Regions from separate parts of the Clostridium aromativorans genome, predicted to be linked through region 3. Evidence: predicted binding sites of a transcription regulator. Region 3 holds the regulator's gene; each other region holds the start of a gene.

Region 1 (3,220 bases), on a different contig from region 3:
TATCATGCAGGCAGACAGGGGACATTTGCACCATAGGCTCCTGGATATGGGGCTTACCCAGAAACAGGCGGTTATGATAATGTACATTATAAGTGCAGTTCTTGGCAGCTTTTCCATAGTAGCCATGGAGATAAATGCGCAGAGATCCTATTTTTTGCTGATTATAGTAATGATTATTTTAATCTTGATAGCCTGGAAAGCTGGTTTTTTTAAACATAGAGAGTAAAATGGAGGATTTTATATGAAAAAGATCAAGAGTATTGCAATATTTGGCACAAGACCTGAAGCAATAAAGATGGCTCCCCTAGTTAAGGAGCTTGGAAACATAGAGAATATAGAAAATAAAGTCTGTGTTACAGCTCAGCACAGACAAATGCTTGATCAAGTTTTGGAGCTTTTTAAAATTGAACCGGATTTTGATTTGAACATAATGAAGAGTAAACAAACCTTGACGGGAATAACTACCAGGGTGCTTCAGGGGCTTGAAAATATATTTGATGAAGAAAAGCCGAATCTAGTTATTGTTCATGGAGATACTACTACCACTTTTGCAGGAGCTCTGGCGGCATTTTATAAGAAAATAGCAGTAGGCCATGTGGAAGCTGGTCTAAGGACTTATGATAAATATTTTCCTTTTCCCGAAGAAATGAATAGAAAACTTACTGGAGCTATAGCTGACCTGCATTTTGCGCCAACCACAGGTTCTAAAAATAACCTTCTGAAAGAAGGGGTACCTGAAAATAAAATATTTGTTACAGGGAACACAGTTATAGATGCTATGAATTTTACGGTGGAAAAAGGTTATGTATTTAACAATAATGAACTAAATCAGATAGACTATGATAACAGAAAAATTATAATGGTAACTGCTCATAGAAGAGAGAACTGGGGCAGGGGAATTAGAAATATTTGTAATGCACTTAAAAGAATTGTTCAGGATAATGCCGAAGTAGAAGTTATTTATCTTGTGCACTTAAATCCAATAGTAAAGGACGTGGTGTATAAAATATTGGATCATATTCCAAGGATACATTTACTGCCGCCTCTGGACACAAAAGAAACTCATAATTTGATGAATAAATGCTATATGGTCATGACTGATTCAGGTGGTCTTCAAGAGGAGGCACCTCATCTTGGAAAACCTGTGTTGGTACTTAGGAATGTAACTGAAAGACCAGAAGCTGTAGAAGCGGGCACAGTGAAATTGGCCGGAACTGATGAGGATAACATAGTTAAATTGGCAAATGAACTTATATTGGATCAAGATGAATACAATGTAATGAGCAGAGCCATAAATCCATATGGGGATGGTAAAGCATCTGGAAGAATAGCAGCAGCTATTTTACAGTATTTTAATATAGAAAGTGGCGAATATAAGGAGTTTCAATAAAATTTTTATTTGGAAATTGACAGGGATTACCTTATTAAAGCTAAAATCTTTGTGTTTTTTTTAACAAAAATATTGATAAAAGTCTAATTAGCTAGTATAATAAAGAGGATGACAGAAAACTTTGTAAATTAGAAATAGATAATTTAATTTAGGAGGATTAATTATGAGAGATGTAGTTATTGTAAGTGCTGCAAGGACTGCCATAGGAAAATTCGGGGGAAGTTTAAAAAATGTTTCTGCAGTAAAATTAGGTACTGCAGTTATAAAAGAGGCAGTAAAAAGGGCAAATATTAAACCAGAACTCGTAGATGAAGTTATAATGGGAAATGTATTGCAGGCGGGTCTTGGACAAAGTCCAGCAAGACAAGCTGCTGTATATGCAGGTATTCCTGTGGAAGTTCCCTCATTTACTTTGAATAAACTCTGTGGTTCAGGTCTTAGGGCAGTTAGTCTAGCAGCTCAGCTCATAAAAGTTGGAGATGACGATATAGTTGTTGCTGGAGGAATGGAAAACATGTCTGCTGCTCCATATTTACTTGAAAACGCTAGATGGGGAGCTAGAATGGGCGACGGGAAATTAGTGGATTCCATGTTGAGAGATGGTTTGTTTGATGCCTTTAACAATTACCATATGGGAATTACTGCAGAGAATGTAGCTGAACAGTGGCATATAACTAGAGAAATGCAGGATGAATTTTCAGCGTCATCTCAACAAAAAGCAGAAAAAGCTATAAAGAGCGGAAGATTTAAAGATGAAATAGTTCCAATTACCATAAAAGATAGAAAAAAGGGAGAAATAGTTTTTGATACAGATGAGTTCCCTAGATTTGGAACTACAGTCGAAACTTTATCCAAATTAAAACCGGCTTTTAAAAAGGATGGAACTGTTACAGCAGGAAATGCTTCGGGAATAAATGACGCAGCTGCAGCATTAGTTGTGATGAGCGCAGACAAAGCAAAAGAATTGGGAATAGAGCCAATGGCAAGGATCGTTTCATATGGGACAAGAGGTTTGGATCCTAAGATAATGGGCTATGGTCCTTTCTATGCAACTAAAATAGCATTGGAAAAGGCTAATTTAAAGGTAGAGGACCTGGATTTGATAGAGGCAAATGAAGCATTTGCGGCTCAGAGTTTAGCTGTGGCTAAAGATTTAAAATTTGACATGAGCAAGGTAAATGTAAACGGCGGAGCAGTAGCTCTTGGACATCCAGTTGGATGTTCCGGTGCAAGAATACTTACTACACTGCTTTATGAAATGAAGAAAAGAGATGCTAAAAAAGGCCTTGCAACATTGTGTATAGGTGGTGGAATGGGTACTGCCATAATAGTTGAGAGATAAAATTTGTATTTAATAATGTAAAATTTATAACATAGACGCAAGGGTTATGTTTTTTAGCAAAATTAATTTGTGAAATACATAACCCTTGTGTTTTTTTTGTAATAATTGTATGATTAAATCATACAGTTGTAATGTATTTAAGTAAATAATATACTATATTGAATTATAATTTAAAAAAGCATAGATTTAATAAGCAATTATGGGTTAAGATCATATAAATTGACGAAAATTACATAAAAACAATCAATTAATCGAAAAAATAGAACTTTTAGATTATATTTTTAAGGTATATAATTTTATTAGTTTATTTCTGCACGGGGGAACTTAATGGATAAACATATTTTGAGCATGGTGAAAAAGGTGTCCATCATCAATCTAATATTTATTGTTGCAATGGCCTGCCTAATACAGTTGATTTTTAAAAATTATGGATTATTTACATTGATAGGAATGCTGGTGGCAATCTTTAATTTTTTTATAAATGCTGT
Region 2 (3,220 bases), on a different contig from region 3:
CTCCATCGTGAGCCATTCCAGAATATATGCCACATAGCATTATCAGTACCTCTTGCAAATACATCAATCCTGTTGTTTCCCCAGGAAACAGCAGCAGGTGCCGAGGTCAAGTTTCCACCTAGGCTTTCCCAGTCACTCCATCTAGAGCCATTCCACCATTTATGCCACAGTGCATTGTCTGTTCCCCTTACAAAAGTATCCAGCCTATTAGAAGCCCATGATGAAACGGCAGGTGCCGATGTCAATGCACCCCCTAGATCTTCCCATCTACTCCATCTGTCACCAGGCATTTGTGGCACGAACATGTTTCTATAACCATTTTCATAAGAACGTATGAGATCTTCAGGATAATCATAATATCCAAGATCGTCGTAATATCCCATCTGTCTATTTAAAAATGGACACATGGGTTCATCAATACGGTATAGATATGGACAGCGGAAAAATTCATTACTATACATTAGGAACCTCCTTGCATTCTTGTTCCTTCTTAAATAATTTACCAATTATATTGTATGGATAGTACTCGCAAAATGTTACAGATAAAATAATCTTGCTCTGTCAATCTTTTAAAAATATATAAAGAAGGGCATCTTGCCCTTTTTATACAATCCATATTTTACTATTTAAAATATTCCCGGCCAAGTAAATCCGCTGTCAGTATTGCATCATACAGCTGATCCGGAGTTACATCTCCTGCTAAATTATGAACTGTCTCTCCCGGCACACAAGCTTTTTGAGCCGCTATATAGACTCTTCTTTCATCCGTTACACCAATTTGGTTTAATGTTATAGGCAGGCCCACTTTATAGCAAAAATCCATGACCTTTTTTAATTCTTCTTGCGGAGCCCTTTCCAAAATAAGCTGTGTCATAGTACCAAATGCGACTAAAGGTCCATGCATTGTGTTTTCACATTCTTGCAAAGCCGTAAATCCGTTGTATACAGAGTGTGAAACCGCAAGTCCCCCATTATCAGCACCTACTCCACTCAGATATACATTAGCCTCAATAATGGCTTCCAGAGCAGGTGTAATCAAATGTTTCTCACAGGACAACTTGGCTTGGTAGCCGTATTCCATCAATGTGCTATAACATAATTTGCAAAGTGCCATGGCAGACATGGATATGCCTCCATTTTCTAGGCTTGGAGAATCAGTTCTAACACAAGCCCTGGCTTCAAAATAGGTACCAAGTGCATCTCCCATACCCGCTACTAGAAATTTTACAGGTGCATTTGCTATAATTTTGCTATCCACTATAACTGCTTCTGGGTTTTTAGGATAAAATAAATATTTGTAAAAAGTACCATCATCATTGTAAATAACAGAAAGTCCTGTACAAGGTGCATCTGTAGCCGTTACCGTAGGTACAACCGTTACAGGACATTTTTCATAATAAGCTGTAGCCTTGGCTGTATCAATAGCTGAGCCTCCGCCAACTCCTACAACCACCTCAATGTGCTCATCTCTTACAATTTTTCTCATCCTTTCAATTTCACTGTTGGAACTAATCCCGCTGAAAATTTCAAAATGTAATTTACTATCAGTATTCTCAAAACTTTTTTCAATTTTAACATGACAATTTTTGTATCCGCTGTTACTGCAAATAAATAGGAAAGAAGAACCTAAATCCTTGGTTTCTTCATAAAAATCCAACAGCGAATCTTTTCCCTGTATATACTTTAATGGAGCTCTTAGTAATTTTAATGTTGCCATAAATAAAACATCCTTTCCTGAATATTATTGTAAAGAATTTGTTTGTTATTTTATTGTCAATTAAATAATAACATTTTCAGTTCACAGTAGCAATATCACAAATAAATTTTTTCAGAAAATAAAAAATTATACGGTAGTTAAGTGTGCTTGAGAGCATTTATGGTATTATTAATAAATGAATTCTTTTATCTATCAATAAGAGAATTCATAAAATTATCAATTTATAGTTGGGGGCTGATTTATTTTGGATAAAAAATTATCTTTATGGTCTTACATCATAGTTGGGTCTATGCTGTTTGGACTATTTTTTGGGGCAGGAAACTTAATATTTCCAGTACATATGGGACAAGAGGCTGGTGCCCATGTATCTATAGCAACATTGGGATTCCTCATAACAGCTATTGGTCTTCCCTTTTTAGGTGTTGTTGCCATTGGTGTTTCCGAAAGTTCAGGCTTATTTGATCTTGCAAGCAGAGTTCATCCCATTTATGGTTACGTAATGACACTGCTGCTATATTTAACAATAGGACCATTTTTTGCACTGCCCAGGACTGGAACGGTTTCCTATGAAATTGGACTTACTCCTTTTATCCCAAGTCAATATGCTAGATTAGGGCTTGCTCTGTTCACCATCATATTTTTTCTTGCGGCACTGTTTTTTTCTTTAAGGCCAAACGAAATTCTCACCTGGGTTGGAAAAGTTCTAAATCCAATTTTTTTAATATTTCTTGCTATTTTAATAGTAACAAGTATTGTACATCCTATGGGAACCGCAGCCAATGCAAAAATCGTGGATGCCTATACCAATACTCCCTTTTTTAAGGGGTTTTTAGAAGGTTATAATACTATGGATGCATTAGCCTCTCTGGCTTTTGGAATTATAGTTGTAAGAACATTAAGAGACCTTGGAGTTACAAGTTCAAGGGGAATTGCAGTTGGAACTATCAAATCCGGTATAGTAACCATTTTACTCATGGGACTGATTTATGGATGTCTGGCTTACGTAGGTGCTACAAGTGTTGGAAAATTTCCTGTATCCGAAAATGGAGGAATTGCGCTAGCCCAGGTAGCAAACTATTATTTCAGTTCCTGGGGCAGTATTTTGCTTGCGTTGATTGTAACAGTAGCCTGCTTGAAGACCGCAATTGGACTTATAACTGCTTGTTCCGAGACATTTTATAAATTGTTCCCGAGAAGTCTTAACTATAACAGCTATGTAATTCTTTTTACAATCATAGCTTGCCTTGTAGCTAACGTTGGATTGACTCAGATAATTTTACTTTCAATCCCCGTTTTAATGTTCCTGTACCCACTAGCTATCGCTTTAATTTTACTCGGTTTATTATCGCAACTTTTCAAAAACCGCCAATGCGTATACGTGCTCACTACACTGTTCACTCTCTTTGTAAGCATAGCCGATTGCATAAATGCCCTGCCATCTGCAGTTAAATCCATACCTTTTATACAACATATTTTGAAATTCTATGGAAACTACATTCCATT
Region 3 (3,220 bases):
TTAGGCTCTGTTAGACCAAAAGCTCCAAGTTTTTCACCTTTTGCCAGTGGAACCAAATACTTTTGTTTTTGTTCTTCTGTACCAAATTGTTGAAGTAATGAAGCACAAAGTGAAGTATGTCCCGATAGTATAACTCCAGTAGTAGCACAAGCCTTAGAAACCTCTTCAACAGCTAGTATGTAAGCCAGCGTATCTCCCCCTGCTCCGCCATATTCAACTGGAAAAGGGATTCCCAACATACCGTATTTAGCCATTTTATCCACTGTTTCCTGAGGAAATCTCTCGGTTTCGTCTATTTCAGCGGCTATTGGTTTAACTTCATTTTCGGTAAATTCTTTTACCATCTGTTTTACAAATTCTTGTTCCCTTGTTAACGTAAAATCCATTTATTTTACCCCCTAATATAGTTTTCATACTATAAAATATAGCTTCTGTAAATATTAATAACAAGATCGCTATAGTATAACTAAATTATTTATTTTTAAAATTCTTTTCCCTTTTTTCTACAAAAGCTGTCATTCCTTCTTTTTGATCTTCTGTAGAAAAGCATTCGCCAAAGGCTTCTGATTCATAAGCTACAGCTGTATCTATATCACACTGAATACCTCTGTTTATAGCAGCTTTACTCATTCTAACAGCTACAGGCGCATTAGAAGCTATAGTATTTGCTAATTTTTTTGCCTCTTCCAATAATTTTTCGGGTTCAAATACACTATTTACCAATCCTATTCTCAAAGCTTCATCAGCTTTTATCATCTTTGCAGTATATATCAACTCTTTAGCCATACCCAGTCCAACTACTCGTGCAAGTCTTTGAGTTCCTCCAAAACCCGGTGTAATTCCCAATCCCACTTCTGGTTGTCCAAACTTAGCCTTTGATGAAGCTATTCTTATATCACAGGCCAGAGATAATTCACATCCACCACCTAATGCAAAACCATTTACTGCTGCTATAACAGGTTTTTCTAAGTTTTCCAGTTTCCTAAAAACTTTATTGCCAAGTCTACTGAATTTTCTGCCTTCTAAGGTATTAAAATCTTTCATCTGAGTTATATCTGCTCCAGCTACAAAAGATTTTCCTGCTCCTGTAATTATTACAGCCAGCACAGCATCATCTGCCGCAATCTCATCTATAGCACTATCTATTTCCATCACTGTTTCCGAATTTAAAGCATTAAGTGCCTTAGGTCTGTTTATTGTGAGCAGTGCCAACTTCCCCTCTTTTTCAAGAATAACATTTTTATACTCCATATTAACCCTCCCCAAAAGTTTTTAGTATTTTATACTAAAATTAAACAGTTTATTAACATACTATTGTTAATAATATCACAAATATTATTAATAATAGTTAAAGTAAAATCCTTTACTTTAACTATTATTATATACTTTAAAATTACATATTTCAATAATAAATAGTATAATTATTATTACTTTTATCTAAAATTCAGAATTATATTTATACAAACTAATTTCAATCCACATCATTTAACAAACAGCTCAAAGTCAACAAGCTGTCACTTAAATGAACATCCTCCATCTTCACATCCTCTGGCACAATGAGATCGACAGGAGCAAAATTCCAGATACCTTTCACCCCATTTTTAACCAAAATGTCGCAAACCTTTTGTGCGTTATTACTTGGAACACATATTATGCCTATATCTATAACATTTTCTTTCAAATACTCAGGCAAATAATCAATATCATTTATCTCAATATCTCTAATTCTAAGGCCAATGAGTTTAGGATTTATATCAAATATAGCTTTTAATTCAAAACCTAACTTTTCAAATCTGGTATAATTAGCTATAGCCTGACCTATATTCCCTGCTCCTATTATTGCTGTTCTGTATAATTTTGTAAGTCCAAGTATGTTGCATATCTGACTATACAATTCACTTACATTATATCCATAACCCTGCTGACCAAAATCTCCAAAGCAATTTAAATCCTGTCTTATCTGGGAGGCTGTAAACCCTATTTTTTCACTCAATTCCTTTGAAGATATTCTATCCACATCATTTCTCATTAAATCGCCTAAATATCTATGGTATTTTGGTAATCTTTTTATAACAGCCATCGATATATTTTTCTTTTTATCCATAAAGCACCTCGTATTTATAAAATTTAGTGTATCATCTATTATTGTATCTATTAATAAAATAGTCCTAAATGATTTATTTCTATAATTTATACTATTATTTAATTATAACATATGTCAATAGTTTCTTTTTTATTATTTTTATATTTACTACCATTTAATATATCTATATATTTTAATAAATTAGGGCTACAAAAAAATCATTATACATAGTAAAATGTTAATGATCAAGGAAGGTGTTATTATTCATGATAGTTTTAAGCTGTAAAAATATCCATAAAAGCTATGGGATAAAAGTTATACTCGGAGATGTAACTTTCAATATAAATGAAGGAGATAAAGTCGGCCTCATAGGTCCAAATGGAACCGGCAAGTCTACCTTGTTCGACATTTTAACAAATAAATCAAACTATGATAGCGGAGATCTGTATATAGATAGATCTAAAACTCTAGGGTATTTAACCCAGCATCTGTCTTTAGATTCTTCAAATACAATATATGATGAAATGTATACTGTATTTGAGGATCTTGTTAATCTTGAAAAAAAACTTGATAAATTGGAATCATTAATGAGCAAACCCTATGATACAGCCAGAAAAGAATATCACAATAAGCTGATAAATGATTACACTACCTGCTCAGAGCTTTATTCAAATAGAGGGGGATACACTTATAGGGCGGAAATAGGGAAAACCCTAAAGGGACTCGGTTTTACAGAGGATGAATACAGCACACCTATAAACGTGTTAAGCGGTGGTAAAAAAACGCGTGTGGCCCTTTGCAAGCTTCTCCTTACAAAACCCGATATACTTCTACTTGATGAACCTACCAACCATTTGGATTTAGATGCCATAGAATGGCTGGAAGATTATTTAAAAGCTTATAAGGGCACTGTAATACTGATATCCCACGATAGATATTTTTTAGATGCCATAACACATTCAACCATTGAGCTCATAAATGGTCATATAAATTATTATAACGGCAATTATACCAAATATCTTGAACTTAAAAAAAGAAACTATGAAATTCAATTAAAAGCATATAACATACAGCAGATGGAAATAAAAAAGCAGGAAGAAATTATCAAAAAATACAGATCATTTAATAGGGAAAAAA
Region 4 (3,220 bases), on a different contig from region 3:
CGTCTGTGTAATAGACGAAAACGGAATTGTAGTTATCTGGAACAAGGCTGCAGAAAAATTATATGATATTAGTCAGGATCAGATTATAGGGAAAAGTATTGAGGAATTCTTTCCTGATGCAATTGTGAATAATGTCAGAAAAACCGAAGCCCCAATCGAAAATAAATATCATTCACCCAGAAAAGGCTCTCACATACTTGCAAGTTCAATGCCATTGTATATAGAAGGTGTTTTTAAAGGGGCAGTGTCAACAGACAGGGATTATGCAGAGGTAAAGAAATTATATGCGGAGCTTGAAAATGCAAATTCAAAGCTTATTTTTCTTGAAAATCAAGTGAAGAAGATTTCAGGAATTTTTGGTGATATTATAGGGAAAAGCCCTAATATAGTGAAAAAAATCGAAATGGCCAGACAAATTGCACCAACCCATGCAAGTGTCATGATTACAGGAGAAAGCGGAACAGGAAAAGAAGTTTTTGCCAGGGGAATTCATGAGTTAAGCGGAAGGACAGGCCTTTTTGTTCCAGTGAACTGCAATGCAATTCCTTCAGAACTTTTTGAAAGCGAGTTTTTTGGATATTGCTCAGGAGCTTTTACTGGTGCCAGTAAAAAAGGGAAAATGGGTATATTTGAGATAGCAAATGGAGGTACTGTTTTTCTAGATGAAATAGGAGATATGCCTTTGCACATGCAGGCAAAGCTGCTTAGAGTACTCCAGGAAAGGGAAATTGTGAGAGTTGGAGGAGAAAAGAATATTAAGCTTGATTTAAGAGTAATATCAGCAACTAATAAGGATTTAAGAAAAATGGTAGAGCAAAACAACTTCAGAGAAGATTTATTTTACAGGCTAAATGTTGTGGAAATTAACCTTCCTCCCCTTAGAGAGAGAAAAGGAGATATTCCGATTTTCATAGAACATTTTATTAAAGAGTTTTCATCAGCAAATTCGAAGCCTATAGTGAAAATTCAAAAAGAAGCTTTGAGTATTCTTAATGAATACAGGTGGCCGGGCAATATAAGGGAACTTATGAATGTTATTGAACGTATTATTGTTACAACAAAAAATGGGGTTATACAAAAAAGTTCTACTCCAGAGTATATTGTCTCGGAATTAAAGAAAAATGGCCGCCGCAAAGAATATCCACTGGATTTAACCAAAGCTATAGAGGAACTTGAAACAGATAGTATAATAAAAGCTTTGAAATTAACAAAAAATAATAAATCAAAGGCGGCAAGCCTGCTGAATATACCAAGAACTACCTTATATCATAAATTGCAAGAGTATAAAATAAAGTGTTGAAAAAATCCCGCAAGGAAGGACTTTCTTATATAGAAAAATCCCCAATGCTATATCCGGTAGTATAGAATTCCATGGCTTCACCATCTTCCTGCAAAAAGAACAAATGGCAAAGAAAAAGACCACTCTAAATGAATGGTCTTTTTTGTATACACATACCAGATAATTTATCACTTACTGTTAATGAGTCCACTTTTTTGTATTTTGTTTATGGTGGAGTTAATTATAAACAGCGTCAAATTTTCGAACTATGTGTATTAATATTGACACTTTGTTTTTATTTCGTTGAAAGCAGCAGCAGCAATATGTTCAAGAAAATAATCGGAATATGCTAAAAAAATATTGTATGGATTTGGACAAATTTTTAACGAGCAAGAGTTTTTTCCTGTATATAAAAAATATAGTGGTAAGGTGAAAAATTGTTGATTTTGCAATGGTTTACATATAAAAGTATCTTTTTAGATGGATTTTTATGTGGGTTGGCACGCGAATTGCTGTTAAATAATAATGTAAAAGGTAAGTGCTCTAATTCAGAGTTAATTTTTTATCAAGTATATTATGTATGGAATGAGTAAATGTAAGTGTAAAAAAATCAAAAAAACAGAGAAATGTATGACAATTTATACAATTATCTGCTTTTTTCAGAAAGTAGGTGAATAGTCGTGGATTTTGTTTTTCCACTCAAGCAGCACGTTGGAGCTCCATCCGAAGCGCTGGTTCAGGAAAATGATTTTGTAAAAAGAGGTCAGATTATAGCAAAAAAACCACAGGGAGCATTGGGAACCAATATTTTCTCCAGTATAGATGGCAGAGTGAAAGCTGTTGATACAGATGGGATTGTGATTGAAGAATTGGAGACAGATTTTACAAAATACATACCTTTGCAAGGTGCAACACCAAGAGAGCTTATTGAAGAATCGGGAATTGTAGGATTAGGTGGTGCTGGATTTCCGACTTCTGTGAAACTGAATCTCCATTTTGAAGGAAAAGGAACTGTCATCGTTAATGCAGCTGAATGTGAACCAATTTTGTCACACAATATAACACGAATCCAAAAGGAACCGGAAAAGCTTTTGGATGGACTGTCCATTGTCATGAAGCTTGTCAATGCCGAAAAAGGGATTGTGGCTGTGAAAGGAATCCATAAAGAAGCCATTGAAAAACTGGAGAAGGCAAATACAGACGGCAGGGTTTCCATTCATGCACTGGATAATATTTATCCCATGGGTGAAGAGCGTGCAATTGTAAGAGAGACGCTTGGAATCCTTCTGGAGCCGGAACAGCTTCCCATGGCAGCGGATGCAGTAGTCATTAATTCAGAAACTACATTTCGTATTCGGGAAGCGGTAGAAGACAAAAAGCCGCTCATCGACAAGGATGTGACCGTAGGTGGAAAGCTAAGGGAAAATGCATCTATTCATGTATTACTGGATGTTCCGCTTGGAATAAGTGTAGCAGGGGCCTTGGAAAGGGCAGGAGGACTTGGCGACGAATACGGTGAGCTTATTATGGGAGGTCCGTTTACCGGCAAGAGGACTTCTTTGAAGGCACCGATTATCAAGACAACTGGAGGAATTATTGCAGCTGAGAATTTTATGCCGGGACCGCCAAAGATAGGGCTTTTGGTCTGTGCCTGCGGTGCAAACAAAGAACGTCTTGAAGAACAGGCATCAAGTATGGGCTCCAAGGTAGTGGGAGTTGAGTACTGCAAGCAGGCAAAACAAGTTAAAAATACCCGAAAATGTGAGAATCCGGGGAAATGTCCGGGACAGGTACAAAAGGTGCTGGCATTGAAGAAGTCAGGAGCACAGGCTGTGCTCATCAGCAACTGTACAGACTGCACCAATACTGTAATGTCCTGTGCGCCACAGCTGAAATTACCGGTTTATCATTGTACTGACGGTGCGCTGCGGGCTGTTAATT

Evidence for each region. Region 3 encodes Rex, which represses fermentation and respiration genes when NADH is low (regulators of the CRP and FNR family bind a similar motif). Its sites were predicted from a motif close to ATTGTTAANNNNTTAACAAT; they were not measured.
Region 1: a site for Rex is predicted at 1,439-1,458, ahead of LN736_RS02135 (acetyl-CoA C-acetyltransferase). Genes of this name have one in related genera too.
Region 2: a site for Rex is predicted at 1,759-1,778, ahead of LN736_RS13535 (glycerol dehydrogenase). Genes of this name have one in related genera too.
Region 4: a site for Rex is predicted at 1,830-1,849, ahead of prdC (proline reductase-associated electron transfer protein PrdC). Genes of this name have one in related genera too.

The regions. Positions count from the first base shown of each region.
Region 1 is NZ_JAJJPB010000001.1:441,120-444,339, reverse strand. Features, by position in the region: gene LN736_RS02145 (MraY family glycosyltransferase) at 1-226, shown strand, start outside; gene wecB (non-hydrolyzing UDP-N-acetylglucosamine 2-epimerase) at 242-1,390, shown strand; gene LN736_RS02135 (acetyl-CoA C-acetyltransferase) at 1,554-2,732, shown strand; gene LN736_RS02130 (ATP synthase subunit I) at 3,060-3,220, shown strand, end outside.
Region 2 is NZ_JAJJPB010000019.1:58,920-62,139, forward strand. Features, by position in the region: gene LN736_RS13530 (carbohydrate-binding protein) at 1-461, opposite strand, end outside; gene LN736_RS13535 (glycerol dehydrogenase) at 623-1,717, opposite strand; gene brnQ (branched-chain amino acid transport system II carrier protein) at 1,962-3,220, shown strand, end outside.
Region 3 is NZ_JAJJPB010000007.1:122,141-125,360, reverse strand. Features, by position in the region: gene LN736_RS08010 (acyl-CoA dehydrogenase) at 1-386, opposite strand, end outside; gene LN736_RS08005 (short-chain-enoyl-CoA hydratase) at 472-1,251, opposite strand; gene LN736_RS08000 (redox-sensing transcriptional repressor Rex) at 1,472-2,104, opposite strand; gene abc-f (ribosomal protection-like ABC-F family protein) at 2,350-3,220, shown strand, end outside.
Region 4 is NZ_JAJJPB010000013.1:79,374-82,593, forward strand. Features, by position in the region: gene LN736_RS11170 (sigma 54-interacting transcriptional regulator) at 1-1,300, shown strand, start outside; gene prdC (proline reductase-associated electron transfer protein PrdC) at 1,960-3,220, shown strand, end outside.